Linked DNA regions of Cystobacter fuscus. The protein of the gene in region 3 interacts with the protein of the main gene of each other region in a pairwise test. Links are inferred from orthologs where the notes say so. Each region holds a gene or a part of one and is shown on either strand. Other genes may lie near its edges.

The links.
Region 1: the proteins of dnaE (region 3) and CYFUS_RS26000 interact in binary tests that used the Escherichia coli proteins (3 or more experiments, as listed by UniProt). The link is inferred for Cystobacter fuscus from one-to-one orthologs.
Region 2: the proteins of dnaE (region 3) and dnaN interact in binary tests that used the Escherichia coli proteins (3 or more experiments, as listed by UniProt). The link is inferred for Cystobacter fuscus from one-to-one orthologs.

What each region holds. Positions count from the first base shown.
Region 1 is NZ_CP022098.1:6,376,977-6,381,907, forward strand. The notes cover bases 1,956-4,931. They hold CYFUS_RS26000 (aminotransferase class I/II-fold pyridoxal phosphate-dependent enzyme), read right to left. Parts: upstream 4,053-4,931; coding sequence 2,859-4,052; downstream 1,956-2,858. Other genes in these bases: CYFUS_RS25995 (class I SAM-dependent methyltransferase), read right to left, coding at 2,031-2,759; CYFUS_RS26005 (phosphatase PAP2 family protein), read right to left, coding at 4,070-4,931. Also shown: CYFUS_RS25985 (LysM peptidoglycan-binding domain-containing protein), read left to right, coding at 1-870; CYFUS_RS25990 (hydroxymethylglutaryl-CoA lyase), read right to left, coding at 895-1,875. UniProt on the Escherichia coli protein: Shows aminotransferase activity with methionine and histidine as substrates, and to a lesser extent also with phenylalanine.
Region 2 is NZ_CP022098.1:374,356-379,271, forward strand. The notes cover bases 1-2,961. They hold dnaN (DNA polymerase III subunit beta), read left to right. Parts: upstream 1-908; coding sequence 909-2,015; downstream 2,016-2,961. Other genes in these bases: CYFUS_RS01600 (DUF6748 domain-containing protein), read right to left, coding at 1-237; CYFUS_RS01605 (DUF6748 domain-containing protein), read right to left, coding at 311-616; CYFUS_RS01615 (acyltransferase family protein), read left to right, coding at 2,042-2,961. Outside these bases: more of CYFUS_RS01615, read left to right, coding at 2,962-3,160; CYFUS_RS01620 (sensor histidine kinase), read left to right, coding at 3,227-4,916. UniProt on the Escherichia coli protein: Confers DNA tethering and processivity to DNA polymerases and other proteins. Acts as a clamp, forming a ring around DNA (a reaction catalyzed by the clamp-loading complex) which diffuses in an ATP-independent manner freely and bidirectionally along dsDNA.
Region 3 is NZ_CP022098.1:10,137,636-10,146,099, reverse strand. The notes cover bases 2,174-6,307. They hold dnaE (DNA polymerase III subunit alpha), read left to right. Parts: upstream 2,174-2,537; coding sequence 2,538-6,107; downstream 6,108-6,307. Other genes in these bases: CYFUS_RS40995 (SDR family oxidoreductase), read left to right, coding at 6,153-6,307; CYFUS_RS41005 (Spy/CpxP family protein refolding chaperone), read right to left, coding at 2,174-2,175. Also shown: CYFUS_RS41015 (aldo/keto reductase), read right to left, coding at 1-820; CYFUS_RS41010 (hypothetical protein), read right to left, coding at 822-1,634; more of CYFUS_RS41005, read right to left, coding at 1,720-2,173; more of CYFUS_RS40995, read left to right, coding at 6,308-6,956; CYFUS_RS40990 (lamin tail domain-containing protein), read left to right, coding at 7,100-8,464. UniProt on the Escherichia coli protein: DNA polymerase III is a complex, multichain enzyme responsible for most of the replicative synthesis in bacteria. This DNA polymerase also exhibits 3' to 5' exonuclease activity. The alpha chain is the DNA polymerase catalytic subunit.

The sequences.
Region 1 (4,931 bases), 3.8 Mb from region 3 along the record:
GTGGATCCCATCCGGGCGCGCGAGCGCGAGAAGTACATCGATCTCGAGCTCAACTGGGCGCTCATCAAGTCGCTCATCCAGCACACCGACGTGCAGATGATCCTCGTGGACAAGCGCGTGCAGAAGGTCCTGCGCGAGTACGCCCTGAGCAAGGGCGAGGATCCGAAGTGGGTCGCCTCGCTCTTCGGGGACTCGGCCCTCATCAAGCACGCGCGCGGCCACCGCGATCACTTCCACGTGCGCTTCTACAACCCGCGCGCCCAGGAGCTGGGCTGGCGCATCGCCCCGCTGCTCGCGCTCCAGCCGGATCAGAACATGGTCATGCACCGGGTGCGCTCGGGTGACACGCTCGGCGGCATCGCCCTGCGCTACGGCTCCGGCGTGCAGGCCATCAAGAAGGCCAGCCGGCTGCGCAGCATCCTCTTGCGGATCGGCCAGGTGCTCGCGGTGCCCCTGCGCGGCCCCTGCACCCGCTGCCCCGTGCCGCCCCCCGTCATCGTCCCGCCGCGCAAGCTGCCGCCAGGACTCGCCCCGGAGGCCCCCGCCGTGGCCAGCACGCCCGCGCCCTCCCCCGCTCCGGTCGAAACGGCCGTGGCCCCCGTCGAGCCCACGCCCTCGGCCAACCCCACCGAGACGGCCGCGGCCTCCGCCGAGTCCACGCCCGCTCCCGCCGAGCCCACGCCCACCAGCGAGCCCGCGGTCCTGAGCGCGCAGGAGCCCCCGGTGGCCGCGGAGCCCACGCCGGCCCTGCGGCCAGTCGAGACGACGGAGCCCGCCCCCACGGAGATGCCCGCGCACGCGGCGTCCCCGGCGGAGAAGTCCGAGCGCGGCCCCCTGACCGCGGGCAGCGCGGCCGGGACCGTGCAGTAGTCCGAACGAGAGGACGAGCGACGGTCAGGCCTGGCTACGGGCCCGGCGACTCGCCTTCTTCTCGCGCTCGCCGAGCGCGGCCTGGAGGAACTTCCCCGCCAGCTTCCGGCCGATGAGCTCCTGGGCCACCATGCCCGCCTCGACGAGGCGATCCAGGTTGATGCCCGTCTCCACGCCCATGCCGTGCAACATGTAGACGATGTCCTCGGTGGCGAGGTTGCCCGCCGCGCCCGGGGCATAGGGGCAGCCGCCCAGTCCGCCGATGCTGGCATCGAACGTCGTCACGCCCATCTGCAGGCCCACCAGCGCGTTGGCCAGGGCCGTGCCGCGCGTGTCGTGCAGGTGCAGCGCCAGACTCTCCACCGGCAGGTGCTCGAGCAGCGCGGAGAGGATCGTCTCCGTCTGCCGGGGCGTGCCCACGCCGATCGTGTCCCCGAGGCTCAACTGATAGATGCCGTCGGAGATGAGCGCCCGGCTGATCTCCACCACGCGTGAGACGGGCACCTCGCCCTCGTAGGGGCAGCCCCACACCGTGGACAGGTAGCCGCGCACCCGCAGGCCGGCCTTGAGCGCCGCTTCACTCGTCTGCCGAGCCTCGGCCACCGCCTCGGCGATGCTCTTGTTGATGTTCTTTTGCGAGTGGGCCTCGGACGCGGAGATGAAGATCGCCGCCTCCTCCAGCCCCGCTTCCTTCGCGCGCGCCAGGCCCTTGAGGTTGGGCACCAGGGCGGAGAACGTGACGCCCTCGCGCCGCCCCACCAGCCGCAGGAGCTCCTCGGCGTCCGACAGCTGGGGAATCCACTTGGGGTGGACGAAGGACGTGACTTCGATGCGCTTCTCGCCCGCGGCGATCAACGCCTCGATGAGACGTGCCTTGTCGCGCGTGGGAAGTGTGCGCAATTCGTTCTGCAAGCCGTCGCGCGGGCCGACCTCGTAGAGGTCCACCCGCCGCGGAAGACTGCCAAGCCCTGTGACGCGAGGGCCGCGATGTTGGTTCGAGTCCACTGGATGATGTCCTGCGTCGAGCTTCCCGCCGACCGCCTCGACGTCTTCCTGGAGGGCGCCGACAAACACCTGGGGGGCGTCGGGTGCCCCCTGTGTAGATGATCTCCCGGGCCGCGTCGCGCAAGACTATCGCGAGGTTCTTCCCGCCCCTCATGTCAGGCAGGCCGCACCCGCGCGCCCACGATGAGATCCAGGGAGGACTCCGAGGGCGGCTCCCCCTCCAGCCCGCCGTGGATCCAGTCCACCGAAAACCCCGTGGATTCCAGCAGTTGGGTCAACTCCTCGAGCCGGTAGTAGCGGATGGCGTACCGGCCCGAGAGCACGCGCCCGTCGGGCAGCGTCAAGCGGCGGGTGGCCTCGTCCCGACCACGCACCGCGTCGAAGCGGCTCTGCTCTTCCAGGTGGCTGCCGTCGGGCAACTGGCCCGAGAAGGACGCCTGGGGCTCGGACTCCAGGCGCTCGCGCGGCACGGTGTGCAACACCAGCAGGCCTCCCGGTCGCAGACTGCGCGCCACCTCGCGCAACAGCGCCACGTGCTCCTCGTCGGAGAAGACGAACAGGGTCGAGTACCAGGCGTAGGCCCCGGCCAGGGAGCCGGGGCGGAAGGGAAGCGAGCGCAGATCGGCGCGCACCACGGGAAAGCCCGGGAGGCGCTCGCGCAGGGTGAGGGCATCCAGCTCCAGGCCGAGGATGCGGCCCGCCAGGGCACCCCGGGTGTTCAGCGGAGCGGCGTGCCGGCCATGGCCACAGCCCAGGTCCACGAGGGGGCCCGGGAGCGCGAGGCCCTGGAAGGCACGTTCGAGGTAGGCCACTTCCCTCTCCGTCGTCTCCGGGGAGAGGAAGGGCAGCGTGGAGCGCAGGTACAACTCGCCGAAGAAGCTCAGAGCGGACCGCCCTTTCGTTGGATGGCGCGGGCGTTGTAGCTGGAGCGGGCATCCGGATCGAGCCAGCCGCGAAGCGAGCGCCCGGCGCGTGGGAGGCCCTCAGCGTGACGGGGCGAGCCCTTCCTTCAGCCGGCGGGTCGCTTCATCGAGCACCGCGTCGGTCTTGCAGAAGGCGAAGCGCGCGAAGCCCCGTCCCAGGTGCCGGTGCTCGGGCCCGTAGAAGACGCTCGGCGGAATGGCGGCGACGCCCACGTGCGTCACCAGGTGGCGGCAGAAGGCCACATCGTCGCCGTGCCCCTGTCCGGAGATGTCCGCGAGGATGAAGTAGCTGCCCTCGGGGGAGTGGGCCTTGAGCCCCGCGCGCGTGAGGCCCGCGAGCAGGCGCTCGCGCCGGGCGTGGTAGGTGTGGCTCAGCTCCTGGAAGTACGAGTCCGGCAGCCGCAGCGCCGCCGCCATGGCGACCTGCAGGGGCGAGGCGGTGGCGAACGTGACGAACTGGTGCGCGCGCCGCACGGCGTCGTTGAGCGCGGGGGGCGCGATGAACCACCCCACCTTCCAGCCGGTGAGGCTGAACGTCTTGCCCCCGCTGCTCACCGTCACCGTGCGGTCGGCGAGCACGGGCAGCGTGGCGGCGCGCACGTGCCGCGCCGGGCCGAAGACGATGTGCTCGTACACCTCGTCCGAGAGCACGCGCGCGTCGTGCTCGGCGCACAGGCCGCCGAGGAACTCGAGCTCCTCGCGGGTGAACACCTTGCCGGTGGGATTGTGGGGCGAGTTGATGATGAGCAGGCGCGTGCGGGGGCCGAACGCCGCGCGCACCTCGTCGCGATCGAACCACCACGTGGCGTGCGTGGCATCCGGGGGGCGCAGGGGCACGTAGCGCGGCCGGGCTCCGACGAAGGTGACGTTGGCGTCGTACGAGTCGTAGAAGGGCTCGAAGAGCACCACCTCGTCGCCCGGGTCCACCAGCCCCAGCAGCACACAGAGGATGGCCTCGGTGGCGCCGCTGGTGACGGTCACCATGGTGTCCGGATCGAGCTGCTGGCCGTAGAAGCGCGCGGCGTGCTCGGCGATGGCCACGCGCAGCGCGCGCAGGCCAATGCCCGGGGCGTACTGATTGATCCCCTCGGTGATGGCCGTGCGCGCGGCCTCCTTGACGGCCTCGGGCCCATCGAAGTCCGGGAAGCCCTGTCCCAGGTTCACCGCGCCATGCTGGAGGGCCAGCGCGCTGAATTCCGAGAACACGGTGGTGCCCAGGGGGGCCACCCTACCCGCGAGTACCGGCCTGCTCATGCGTCACGCTCCCTTGTTCAGGAGCGCACGATAGCGTCCATTCCCACCGGACGCTCCACAGTTCCGCGCCGCGCCATCGAACGGGTATAGGCCATGGCGAAGCCCACCACCCCGAGCAGCAGGGGCACGGCGCACATCAGGTCCGTGGCGTAGTGGAAGCGGCCCACGAGCGTCGCCGCGATGAGGCCCAGCCCCGGCAGCAGCATCACCCGGAAGACGCGCCGCTCGAAGCGCAGGGCGTACACCAGCACCACGAGCGTGGCCCCGGTGTGGCCCGAGGGGAAGCAATCCTTGGCGAACCCCGGCTGGCGCATGGCCGACTCCAGGTAGGGCGTGAACCACAGGCCCTGGAGCGTCTCGGGGAAGGCCGCGAAGAGGAAGTAGCGCGGGCCGATGGCCGGCACGAGCGAGTACAGCACGAAGTTGAAGGCGAAGAAGAGGCTGAGCGCCAGGAGGTACTCGTCGAAGGCCTCGCGCTTGCTGGCGAAGTAGAGCGTCGCCCCGAGCACCAGCGGCCACAGGAAGTAGCCGTAGTAGCAGAGCATGAGCAGCTCGGTGAGCCAGGGCGGCGAGAGCTGGCCAAGCACCACCGACACCTGCGCGCCGAACAAGCGCTGATCCAGGGTGGCGAGCTGTGCGTCCTGCAGTCCGGGCGACACGGCGGTCACCAGCGGACACATGGCGCCATGGCCCAGGGCCACCACGGGCAGCAGCCAGAAGGAGGCCACGAAGGAGAGCAGGCGCTGGCGGGGAAAGTAGGACTCCAGGGTGCGCAGCACCAGGGGGCCGAGCGCGAAGATGAAGAAGGTGACAGCGGAGCTGGCCGCGCCGGGAGCCCACCGGTAGGGCCCCACGAGCAGGAATGCGGCACAGGCACAG
Region 2 (4,916 bases), 9.8 Mb from region 3 along the record:
CTTCACGATGTAGATGACGGGCTTGCTGTCGCTGGCGGCCGTGGTGCCACCCGAGATGTCCTCGCTCGGCGCGGTGTCGGTGGGCGCGGGGGGAGGAGGAGGAGGGGCCTCGGCGCCGGCGGGCGTGCCACCGGACTCGGCGGGTCGGGCCTCGACGGGGGGGCGGGTGTTGCTGGTGCACCCGGCGAGCAGGCCGAGCGCGAGGGGAAGGGCGAGCAACGACGAGCGTGAGGTCATGGCAGGAGGTCTCGCGAGAGGAAGAGGCGCAGTCTCATCCTCTCCCTGAACGGATGCCACCTCCATTTCGGTCTCAGAGGACCCGGCTGACGCGCAGGATGGTGGCGGTGCCCCCGGGGCCCGCGTGGGGGACGGTGCGCACGGTGGCTTCCACCTTGAGGCCGGGGCCCGGCTTGTGGGTGGATTTGAGGAGCGAGGAGCGCTGCTCGTCGCCCAGGTTCAGCGCGGACAGGTCGAGGTCGGTGACCTTGAGCCCGGCCTCGTCGGGCCGGTCCGCCCGGAGGGCGAGGTAGACGGGGCAGGGGGTGGTGATGCAGCGCACGCCACTGTCCTTCACGATGTAGACGACGGTCTCTTGGTTGGACTCTTGGGTGGTCATGAGGGGACAGGCAGTCTCGCCGTCCCACCGGGCGGATTCCAACCCAAAGTTCCAACCTGAAGAGAGAGGTGACGCGGGGGGTGGTGCCTTCCGGGCGCCCGTCCTGTCCTACATGCCGGGCAGGCGGGAGTCCCCGGCGCTAGACGCTTTGATCGGATGCCGGACAAGTCGGCATGACTCCGGACGTCACGTTCGTTGACGACCCGAGAGGGCCGGGCTACATCCGAACCGAGGCGGCCTCCCGGGCCGCCACCTCTTATCCCGCACCACTGGTTCTTCAAGGTCCCCCGAGATGGAATTCCGCATCGCCGCCGACGAGCTGAAGAAGGCCCTCTATCGCGCCCAGGGCATCGTGGAGCGCAAGACGACGATGCCCATCCTGGCCAACGTGCTGCTCACCGCGACCAAGACGGGGGTGACGGTCACGGCGTTCGACCTGGAGATCGGCATCGTCTCCGAGCACGCCGCCGAGGTCATCAAGCCGGGCGCGGTGACGCTGAGCGCCAAGTACGTGTTCGACATCGTGCAGAACCTGCCGGACGCGCACGTGACGCTCAAGAAGCTGGCGAACAACTACGTGGACATCACCAGCGGTCCGGCGCACTTCAAGCTGGTGGGCACCGCGCCCGAGGAGTACCCGAAGCTGCCGCGCGAGGAGAGCGCGCCGCTGGTGCAGGTGACGGGCAACACGCTCCTGGAGATGATCAAGAAGACGCAGTTCGCCATCTCCACGGACGAGACGCGCTACATCCTCAACGGCGTGTATTTCGAGCCGCAGGCGAGCGGCAAGGTGCGCATGGTGGCCACGGACGGGCACCGCCTGTCGCTGGTGGAGCGCGAGCTGCCGGGGGACTTCAAGCTCAAGGGCGGCGTCATCATTCCGCGCAAGGGCCTCATGGAGCTCAAGCGCCTGCTCGACGAGGCGCCCGACGCCGAGTGCCACCTGGGGTTCGCGGAGAACTCGGCGCTCTTCAAGAAGACGGGCCTCACCATGGTGATGCGGCTCATCGACGGGCAGTTCCCCGAGTACCAGCGCGTCATCCCCAAGGAGGGGGACAAGGCGGTGCTGGTGCCCAAGACGCGCCTGCTTGAGGGCCTCAAGCGCATCGCGCTGCTCAGCGCGGACAAGAGCTACGCGGTGCGTATCGGGCTGACGGAGAACCAGCTGCTCATCACGGCGAACAACCCGGACCTGGGCGAGGCCAAGGACGCGCTGGACATCGCCTACCAGGGGGCGGCCATCACCATCGGCTTCAACGCGCGCTACCTCATCGACGTGCTGGGCGTGACGGACACGGACGAGGTGGCGTTCGAGCTGGGGGATGAGCACAGCCCGGGCGTGCTGCACGCGCCGGGGGACCGCAGCTTCACGGCCGTGGTGATGCCGATGCGCGTCTGAGTCCGCCGAGCCTCTAGCGTCTCGTGATGGGTGTCACTTCCCAGGACGTGAGCGTCGCTCCGCCCGTTGTGGCCCCCACCCCGCGCAACACCGGCCTGGACCGGGCGCGCGCGGTGGCGGTCATCGCCATGGTGATGGGGCACACGCTGGACGCGGTGTTGTCGGACACGGCCCGGCAGAGCACGGGCATGCTGGCCTACTGGTCGCTCCGGGCAATCACGGCGCCGTTGTTCCTCTTCGTGGCCGGGTGGGCCTTCGCGACGACGGTGCAGCGCACGGGTGTCCGGGGCCTGCCGGTGTGGCGCCGCTATCTACCGCGCGTGGGGCTCTTGCTGCTGTGGGGCTACGTGCTGCGCTGGCCGGGCTGGGCGCTCGAGGGGCTGCTCGCGGGTCGTGTGGAGATCTGGCGGCACTTCCTCGCCTTCGATGCATTGCACGGCGTGGCGGGCGCGCTGCTGATCGGCTCGGGGGTGTTGTCGGTGGTGGCCGGACGCGGGCCGCGCATGGCGGTGATGGCGGGGCTGGCCCTGCTCTTTCCCTGGGTGAGCCCGTGGATGCGCCAGGTGGTGGCCGCGGGGGACTGGCCCCTGGTGCTGGAGCAGGCCCTGGTGGGCCGCACGTCCAACTTCCCGCTCTTCCCCTGGTCGGCCTACTTCTTCGTGGGCTGCGTGGCGGGGTTGGGGCTCGCGGGGGTGAAGCGCGTCCCGCATTGGTTGATCCTCCTGGGCGGGGGCACGGGGATGCTGGGCGCGGTGTCGCTGTGGAGTGGAATCGTGGCCTCCCGCTGGGGAGATGTCACGCTGGTCTGTTGGCGGGTAGGCCTGTTGGGCGTGGCGGCGGGATGCGCCATGCTGTTGCCCGCCCGGCTGGATGGATGGCTCGGGCCCGTGGGGCGCGCGTCGCTCTGGGTGTACGTGGTGCACCTGCCGCTCGCCTATGGCTGGTCCACGTTCCCCGGCCTGGGCAGTCGGCTGGGCCACTCACAGACGGCTCCCGCTGCCCTGGGACTCGCTCTGGCTGTCCTGGCCACCTCGCTGGTGATCGCACTGCCCGCGAAGACGCTGTATGGGCGCTGGCGCAAGCGCGCGCGGCCTTCCGCGGAGCGTGCCGGGGCCCTGTCCCCCAGGCCGCCAGTCTCGGAGTGATGTGTCCATTCGTGGTAGGATGACTTCCAGGGTTGTGCGGCCTCGTCGTTCAAGGGCCATGGAGTCATGCCGTTGAATCGATTCGCCGTGCTCCTGGTGGGCCTCGTCTCCCTCCTGGGCACACCCGCTTGGACCGCCGAGCCTCCGGGACGCCTTGGCTTTCGCAGCTATGGCACGGAGGCGGGGGTCGACAATTACGATCTGTCGTGGATTCTCCAGGACGCGGACGGCTTCATCTGGGTGTGTGCCGCGGACGCGGTGTACCGCTTCGATGGCGGGCGCTTCGAGCGCTTTGGCCGGGAGGCCGGCCTGCCCTCGACGAGCGTGAGTGACATCACGCTGGATGCGCGAGGCCACCTGCTGGTGGCGACGCGTGGGGGGGTGGTGCGCTGGGCGGGGGAGCGCTTCGTCGACGTGCCGATGCCTGGCGTCGCCGAGCGGGTGTGGAGCCTGCGCGTGGACGCGCGCAAGCGGATGTGGGCGGGGACGGACAAGGGCTTGTACTGGGAGGATCAGCCGGGGCACTTCATTCCGGCGCCCGGCTGGCCGGGCGGCTCGGCGTTCAAGTTGTGGGCGGATCGCTCGGGTGCGATGCAGGTCGTGTCCGAGCTGGGGCTGGTGAGCCGCGAGCCCGAGGGGAAGTGGTCGGTGCACGAGGTGCCGGACCGGCCGACCGTCATCAGCTCGCTCGTGCGTGATGGCGAGGGCCGCTTGTGGCTGGGCTACGAGGGGTGGTTGGCGATGCAGCCGCGGCCGGGCGCGCCCCTGGTGAACCGTTCCTCGCTGCTGCGCGGCCTGACGGGGGCGGGGACCCGCCTGCGCGTGGGCAACGAGGGGCAGCTCCTGGTGCCCCACTATGGTGGCCTGCTGGAGATCCGCGGTGAGCGCTCGACGCTGTTGCGGCTGGGGCTGGCCAACCAGTCGGCGCGGATCCGGGACGTGCTGGAGGATCGGCAGGGGACGCTGTGGGCCGCGAGCATGGGGGTGCACCGCTCGCTGGGGCGGGGCTTGTGGAGCGTGCACGACATCACCACGGGGCTGCCCTCGAACATGGTGTGGGGGCTGGCGCGGGGCGCGGACGGGACGTTGTGGGTGGGCACGGACAAGGGGCTCGTGCGGAGCACGGCGGCGGGGTGGGTGCCGGTGCCGGGGTTGGAGGGCTACTCGCTCAAGGCCGTGAGCGTGGACCGGGACGGGGTGGTGTGGGCCGCGGGCAACCCGGCGGGGCTGCACCGCTACGAGCCGTGGAGCGGACGGCTGCGGACGTTCGGCCCGGAGTCCGGCTACCTGTTCCGCTACACCTTCGCGATGCAGTGGATGCCCGATGGCTCGCTCTGGGTGGCCACGCCCTCGGGCTTCGCGCGGGGGGTGTTCGAGGACGGCGTGCCATCCTTCACGTTCGTGCTGCGCATGAACCAGCGGGTGCTCGCCATGGACCTGGCGCTCGACGCGGCGGGGCGGCTGTGGATGCCGGGCAACGGGCTCGTCGTGCGCGAGGGGGAGTCCTCCAGGACCTTCGGAGTGGCCGAGGGTCTGTTGGATGATCAGCTGCGCTACATCCTGGTGCGGCGCGATGGCCGCATGTGCGTGTCCTATGTGGAGCCCCTGGGGGTGAGCTGCTTCAGCTACCGGGAGGGGCGCCTCACGGACTTCTCGCACCTGAACCGAGGCCACGGGCTGCACAGCAACGTCGTCTACCAGTTGGGCGAGGACGCGGCGGGCCGGCTCTGGGTGGGCACGGGGGCGGGGGTGCACG
Region 3 (8,464 bases):
GGGGCTCGGGCAGGGGGCCCTGCTCGAGGGCGCGCAGGTTGTGCTGGAGGTGCTCCAGGCGCGTGGTGCCCACGATGCAGCTCGCCACGCCCGGAGTGAAGGCGGTGAAGCGCAGGGCGAACTCGTTCCAGTCCAGGCCCGAGGGATCCAACCCGAGCGCGTGCATGCGGTCCCAGTACGTGGCGATGTCGTGGGCGGCGGGGCGCTGGGGGAAGCGCCAGGGGGCGTTGCCCAGGGGCCGCTTGGCGATGACGCCGATTCCCCGCTCCCGCGCCAGGGGCAGGGCCGTGTCGAGCGCGCGCTGGTCGAAGAGGTTGAGCGAGAGCTGCACCGAGCCGAACGCGCCCGAGCGCAGGGCCCAGGCGAGGGCCTCGTTGTCGCCCGAGTACGCGGCGACGCGCACCTGGCCCCGCTGCACGGCGGCCTGGAGCGCGTCCACCACGCCGGGACGCTCGAGCACCTCCACGGGACACGAGTGGAAGTGCACCACGTCGATGAAGTCGGTGCGCAGCCGGTGCAGGGCCTGTTCAATCCCCTGGGTGATGCAGGGCCCCGTCCAGTCCTCCACGCCGGGCACGCCGTAGCCGCACTTGGTGGAGAGGATGAACTCGTGACGCCGGCCCTGGAGGGCCCGGCCGATGCGCTCCTCGGACAGGCCGTAGCTCGGGGCGGTGTCGATGAGGTTGATGCCCGCGTCGAGCACCCCGTTGAGCAGCGCGTGGGCCGCTTCCTCGGACAACTCGGGACTGCCCACGGGCCCGGCTCCATAGCCCAGCGCGGACACGTGCGGGCCGGTGGCGCCCAGGGGACGGCGAATCATGTCAGGTGCTCCCACCTCCGCGCGCCGCCAGGTCGATGAAACCGCGCACCCAGATGAGGTTGATGGCGTGGCTGGCTTCGAGCGGAGTCTGGGTGGTGGTCTCCAACGCCGCAGTATAGGGCACGCCGCTGCGCACGAAATAATCGGTGACGCTGCCGTCGTGGTACTCGATGAGCCCGTGGCGGTCCGTGCGGTTGTGCTCGTCCACCTTGTCGTCGCGGATGACGTGGGCGTGCGTGGACGCGGCCTCCATCAGCGGCACGAAGGCGGCCTTGTCCCCGAAGGTATACGCGTAGGTATGGGCCCCCGGAATGTAGTTGTCCTGGTGGATGTCGAGCGCGGCGGCGGGCGCGGGGTGCCGGGCGATGTCCGAGCGCACCGCGCGCGTCTCCTTGGGCCCGCCGTCGAACAACACCCAGCGCAGGAAGGACTCGTCGCGCTGCACCTCGCCCTTCCAGGTGCCGGGCGTGGTCTCGTAGCGCAGGAAGTCGTTGTTGATCTTCTCGCCGCTGCGGTTGTAGCGCGTGCCGTCCTCGAAGCCCGAGGGGTTGATGCACGGGTAGACGCGCAGCCCCACGCCGCGCTCGCGCGCGTAGAGGACGATCTCCTCGAAGTGCCAGCTCAACGTGAGGGGCCCGGCGGGCTCCTCTCCGTGGAAGCCCGAGGTGATGACGAGCCAGCGATCCCCGGGGACGGTGAGGCGGAAGAGCGGGTACTCGACGCCTCCCTCGAGGACCCGGGCGTACTCGTTCACCTCGGCGAGGCGGGAGTAGTCACGGATGCGGCGGGCGAACTCCTGGTAGTTGTGTGGCACCCCCGTAACGTAGCCATTCGGCGGGGGGCGCGGAGGGTCCCAGGGTCGCGGGCCTGTCCACCCGTGAGCATCCGGGGGCGCGTGGCTAGTGGCGGGCGTTCATGTGTTCACGGGCGCCGGCAGACACCTGCTGGCGCTGTGCGGGGGTGAGGACGCGGTGGGCCTCCAGGGCGGCGTCGGCCACCTTGTGGGCGAAGGCGCGCCAGGCATCCACGCGGGCGTCCACCAGGGCATGCACGGCGCGGGCGTCGGGCTGGGCCGCATCCCACTGGTTCACCAGCTCCTTGCCCGCCTCGCGCTGCTCCGTCACCAGCTTCTGGCCCTCGTCGAAGAGCGAGTCCTTCAGCCCTTGAATCGTCCGCTTCTGGTCGTCCGTGGCCTTCAGGTCCTCGAGCCGGTCATCCAGGCGCCAGGTGATCATCTGTTTGATGCGCTCGGGGTCTCGCGCGCCCCAGCCCATGTGCCCGCCCCGGAAACCCGTGAGGAGGACGACACCGAGGATGGCGGACCCGGCGAGGAGGATCTTGCTCTTCGTGTTCATGACGGTTGCTCCCTGGAGGACCCCGCGGGGGCCCTCGCGTGTTGCGCGCCGTTCGTTCGGCGACGATGGGGAGAATGCGCGGCGCTCGTCAGGGGCGTTTGTGGGGCGCATGAAGAAGTGTGAAGAGGCCCGTCCGACGGGGCGGCCGGGCGGGCGGGCGCCCGTCCCGGGCTCCTTCCAGGGGGCGGGCCGGGTAGCACTCGGCCAACCCAGGGGCTCCTTCACCCGGGGTGAGGGCCGTGCCACAAGGTGCCCGGGCCGCGCTTCCGGTCCCGGACGAACCGGGTGGACGGGAACTGGCGGGCGGCCCGGGCCTGAACAATCGTCTGGTGAAGCCACCCCCAGCTGACTACTTATCCGCCATGTCCTTTACCCACCTCCACCTGCACTCGCTGTACTCGCTCCTCGACGGGGCGATCCGGATGAAGGATCTCATCAAGACGGTGAAGGAGAAGGGGATGACGAGCGTGGCCGTGACGGATCACGGCAACATGTTCGCCACCATCGACTTCTACAAGAAGGCCAAGGACGCGGGCATCAAGCCCATCATCGGCATGGAGACGTACGTGGCCGGCCCCAAGGGGCGCGCGGACCGTACGGAGAAGGTGGGCCACCACCTCATCCTCCTGGCGAAGAACAAGGAGGGGTACGACAACCTCAAGTACCTCTCGTCCATGGCCTACCGCGAGGGCTTCTACTACCACCCGCGCATCGACAAGAAGCTCCTGGCCGACCACAGCAAGGGCCTGTTCGCCCTCACCGCGTGTCTGGGCGGCGAGGTGACGGGCGCGGCCTTCCGCGGTGACATGGACCACGCGCGCCGCGCGGCGCTCGAGTACAAGAACATCTTCGAGCCGGGCCAGTTCTTCCTCGAGGTGCAGTCCAACGGGATGCCCGAGCAGGAGACGGCCAACACCAACCTCAAGCAGCTCAGCCGCGACCTGGACATCCCGCTGTGCGCCACCGCGGACGCGCACTACATCAAGAAGGAAGACGCGCGCGCGCACGAGCTGCTCATGTGCATCGCCAGCGGCAAGACGCTCGCGGACGGCAAGCGCATGAAGCACTCCACGGACAAGCTCTACGTCACGAGCCCCCAGGAGATGCTCGAGTACTTCCACGACACGCCCGAGGCCGTCCACAACACCCAGCGCATCGTCGAGCAGATCAACCTGGAGCTGAAGCTCGGCAAGCCCATGCTGCCCACCTTCCAGGTGCCCGACAGCCACACGCCCGACAGCTACATGGCGGAGCTGGCGCGCGCGAACCTCGAGGAGCGCTTCAAGGAGATCGACCTGGCGCGCTTCCGCGCCGGCCAGAATCCCGTGGACCGCGAGCCCTACAAGGCCCGCCTGGAGCTGGAGCTCGGCGTCATCCAGAAGATGGGGTTCAGCGGCTACTTCCTCATCGTCCAGGACTTCATCAACTGGGCCAAGCAGAACAACATCCCGGTGGGCCCGGGCCGTGGCTCGGGCGCGGGCAGCCTCGTGGCGTACTGCCTGCGCATCACCGACCTGGATCCGCTCCCGTACAACCTGCTCTTCGAGCGCTTCCTCAACCCCGAGCGCGTGTCGATGCCCGACTTCGACGTCGACTTCTGCCAGGACCGGCGCGACGAGGTCATCAAGTACGTGGGCCGCAAGTACGGGGAGAACAACGTCGGGCAGATCATCACCTTCGGCTCGCTCAAGGCCAAGAGCGTGCTGCGCGACGTGTGCCGCGTGTTCGCGCTGCCCTTCAGCGAGGGTGACCGCATCGCGAAGCTCGTGCCCGAGGTGCTCGGCATCACCCTCAAGGACGCCATCGAGCAGGAGCCGCGGCTCAAGGAGATGATGGAGAAGCCGAGCGCCATCGGCCAGGTGGATGGCAAGGACGTCACCACCAAGGACGTGCTGGAGATCGCGCTCGCGCTCGAGGGCCTGCACCGCCAGCCCGGCATGCACGCGGCCGGCGTGGTCATCGCCGACAAGCCGCTGTGGGAGTTCGTGCCCACCTACCAGCCGCCGGGCGAAGACACCCTCATCACCCAGTTCGCCAAGGACGAGGTGGAGGCCGCGGGCCTGGTGAAGTTCGACTTCCTCGGCCTCAAGACGCTCACCGTCATCCAGAACGCGCTCAACCTCATCAACCGCAACCCGCCCAACGGCAAGCCCCTCCTGCGCGAGGACATCCCGCTCGATGACGCCGAGGTGTGGAAGCTCATGGCGGACGGCGACACGGCCGGCGTCTTCCAGATGGAATCCAGCGGCTTCACCGAAATGGTGATGAAGCTCAAGCCGTCGTGCTTCGAAGACGTCATCGCCGCGGGCGCGCTCTACCGTCCGGGTCCGCTCGACTCGGGCATGGTGGACGTGTTCATCAACCGCAAGCACGGCCGCGAGAAGGTGGTGTACCCGCACCCGCTGCTCGAGCCCGTCCTCAAGGACACCTACGGCGTTATCGTCTACCAGGAACAGGTGATGCAGATCTCCCAGGTGCTGGGAGGCTACACCCTGGGCCGCGCGGACCTGCTTCGCCGCGCCATGGGCAAGAAGAAGGCCGAGGTCATGCAGGCCGAGCGCGCCGGCTTCCTCGAGGGCTGCAAGAACAACAACGTGGACCTGAAGGTCGCGGGGGAGATCTTCGACCTGATGGAGAAGTTCGCCGAGTACGGCTTCAACAAGAGCCACTCGGCGGCCTACGGACTCGTCACCCTGCACACCGCGTGGCTCAAGGCGCACTACCGCGTCGAGTTCATGGCGGCGCTGCTCACGAGCGAGAAGGAAAACACGGACAAGGTGGTGCTGCACATCGGCGAGGCGCGCCAGTCGGGCGTGCAGGTGCTGCCGCCGGATGTGAACCAGTCGGACATGGCGTTCGGCGCGGTGGAGGGGAAGATCCGCTTCGGCCTGGGCGCCATCAAGGGCGTGGGCGAGGGCGCCATCGAGTCCATCGTCGAGGCACGCAAGGAAGGGTCCTTCAAGAGCCTGTTCGACTTCTGCGAGCGCGTGGACTCGCGCAAGGTGAACCGCAAGGTGCTCGAGGCGCTGGTGAAGGCGGGGTCCTTCGACTTCGAGAAGCGCCCGCGCCGGCAGATCTTCGAGAGCATCGAGCGCGCGATGAGCCGCGGCTCGAGCAGCCAGAAGGACAAGGCGGCGGGGCAGAGTTCGCTCTTCGGGATGCTGGGCGGGGGCGCGTCGGGTGGGGCGGACCTGAAGAACGACTACGTGCAGGTGGAAGAGTGGTCGGAGAAGGAGCGCCTGGCGCTGGAGAAGGAGGCCATCGGCTTCTACGTGTCGGGCCACCCGCTGCATGCCTACGACAAGGAGCTCAAGCGCTACGCGCGGCCCATCACCGCGGTGCAACGCGCGCGCAAGGACGAGAAGCTCACCATCGCGGGCGTGGTGGCGGCGCTGCGCGAGCGGCCCACCAAGACGGGCAAGCGCATGGCGTGGGTGACGCTGGAGGACCTGTCCGGCTCGCTGGAGCTGGTGTGCTTCCCGGGCAAGGACGGCACGCGCAACGTCATGGGCAAGGACGGCAAGTGGACGAAGTCGGGGCCCAAGCCCGGCTTCGAGCACTGGGAGACCCTGCTCAAGAGCGATGATCCCATCCTCGTGACGGGCACGGTGCAGATCAACCAGCGCGACGAGGACACGCCGGTGGCGGAGCTCATCGTGGAGGACATCCAGAGCCTCAAGGCGGTGCGGGAGAAGCGCACCAAGCGCCTGGAGCTGCGGCTGCCGGCGGATCTCGCCACCGACGAGCGGCTCACGAAGCTCGCGCAGCTCGTCAAGAAGTACGAGGGCGCCACGCCCCTGGCGGTGAGCCTGCTGTTCTCCAACGAGGCCGAGGCGCTCATCGCCAACCTGCCACTCAAGGTGCAGGTGAGCGACGAGCTCATCCAGTCCGTGGAACGGCTCTTCGGTATGAAGGTCGTCGAGTTCGGCTGAGCGCTCGGGTCCGGGCGTCAACGCGGTCAAGAGAAGGGGAGTGACATGGCACAGGGTGTGTTCCGGGATGGATTGCTGGCGGGCAAGTCGGCGTTCATCACGGGGGGCAGCAGCGGCATCAACCTCGGCATCGCCGAGGCCCTCGTGAAGGCGGGCGCGAAGGTCGCCATCAACGGCCGCAACGTGGAGAAGTTGGAGGCAGCCGTGAAGGGGCTCCAGGCGCATGGCACCGCCCTGGGCGTGGCCGCCGACGTGCGCCAGTACGACGCCCTGGAGAAGGCCCTCCGGACGGCGCGCGACGCGCATGGGGAACTCGACATCCTCGTGTGCGGCGCGGCGGGCAACTTCCCCGCCCCCGCGGTCGGCATGTCCTCCAATGCGTTCAAGTCGGTGCTGGAGATCGACGTGCTCGGCACCTTCAACACCTGCCGCGCCGCCTTCGAGCACCTGCGCAAGCCGGGCGCGTCCGTGCTCAACATCTCCGCCCCCCAGGCCTACCTGCCCATGGCCATGCAGGCCCACGTGTGCGCCGCCAAGGCCGGCGTGGACATGCTCACCCGCACCCTCGCCATCGAGTGGGGGGGCCTGGGCATCCGCGTCAACTCCATCACTCCCGGGCCCATCGATGACACCGAGGGTATGCGCCGCCTCGCTCCGGGTGATGATTCGCGCGGCAAGCTCCTCGAGGCCCTGCCCCTGGGTCGCCTCGGAACGAAGCAGGACATCGCGCAAGTCGCGCTTTTCCTGGCCTCCGACGCCGCTTCGTACATCACCGGTTCACTGCTGGTGTGCGACGGAGGCCAGTCCCTGCTCGGCTCGGGGTTGATGCTCAAGGCCCTGGGTCTGTGAACGGCATGTGACGTTCTGGGAGGAAGCAGGCGTTCTTCCTGGGCTGTGTTTTTCCAGGCAGGGAGCATCTGATAAGAGGGTTGTGTGCCCGCGAAGCCTCCTGGCTGGCGGGCTGCGTTCCCTCTTCAGCCTGGAGTTGCTTCATGAAGCATGCCCCCCCCTCGCTCGCGCGGCTGGTCGCGTGGAGTGCGTTGTTGCTCGGTCTGTCCCTTGGTGGATCGGCATGTCGTGATCGGCCGAACCCGCCTCCTCCGCCAGTGCGGGAGGTGCCGGACGCGGAGCGCTCGTCGGTGGAGGTGAACCCGGCCCAGGGCGTGCGCGCCAACGGCCAGGACACCGTGGAGATCCGGGTGACGGTGCGCACGGCGGAGGGCACCCCGCTGGAGGGCCGCTCGGTGACGGTGGAGGCCTCGGATGAGGGCAACACGCTTCAGCAGGCGTCGGGCCCCACGGATGCGCAGGGCGTGGCGGTCGCGACGCTCGTGTCCACTGTCGCGGGCACGAAGACGGTGACGGCCACGGTGGAGGCGGAAGAGGGCCCGGTGACGCTGGCCACGCGGCCCACCGTCGAGTTCGTCTCCCTGGCTGCCCCCCATCTCGTCTTCACCGCGGCGCCCTCGTCCGGTACGGCGGGCGAGCCGCTGGGCACCTTCGAGGTCACCATCCAGGACGCGAGCGGCCAGACGGTGACGGACGCCAGCGACACGGTGACGGTGGCGCTCGGCGAGGGCTCTCCCTCGGCCGAGCTGAAGGGGACGGTGTCCGTGGCGGCGGTCAATGGCGTGGCGCGCTTCTCCACGTTGGTGCTCGAGAAGGCCGCTGCGGGCTACACCCTGGTGGCGAGCGCCGCCGGCCTGGCGTCGGCGACGAGCTCCCCCTTCGAGGTGCTGCCCGCGCCGGTCGCCGCCGCGAAGCTCGTCTTCACCCAGCCGCCCTCCAACCGTCGCGCTGGTGAGACCTTCGAGGTGCGGGTGGCCGTGACGGATGCTTCCGGCAACCCGCTCTCCGTCTCCGCCCCGCGGGTGACGCTCGCCCTCAACAAGGGCACGCTGGCGGGGACCACGTCCGCGGACCCCGTGGATGGCGTGGCGTCCTTCCCGGGCCTCTCCATCACCGAGGCGGGTACCGGCTACGTGCTGACGGCCTCCGCCGAGGGGCTGGACTCCGCTTCGAGCGATTCCTTCGACATCGACAGCACGGGGACGCCCGCGATGCTGGTGTTCCGCGCGCAGCCCTCCAGCGTCAAGGTTCGCGAGGTGATGCCCGCGGTGACCGTGGCCATCACCGACACGTTCGGCAACGTGCTCTCCGTGGACTCGCCCGACATCACGTTGGGCCTGGTGGGCGGCAACAACGCGGCCGAGCTCCTGGGCACCGTGACCGTGAAGCCCGTGGCGGGACTCGCCACCTTCTCCACGTTGAGCGTGGACCAGCAGGGCACGGATTTCTGGCTCGTCGCCATGGCGGGCACGCTGGACAGCGCCACCAGCGGCAAGTTCACCATCGTG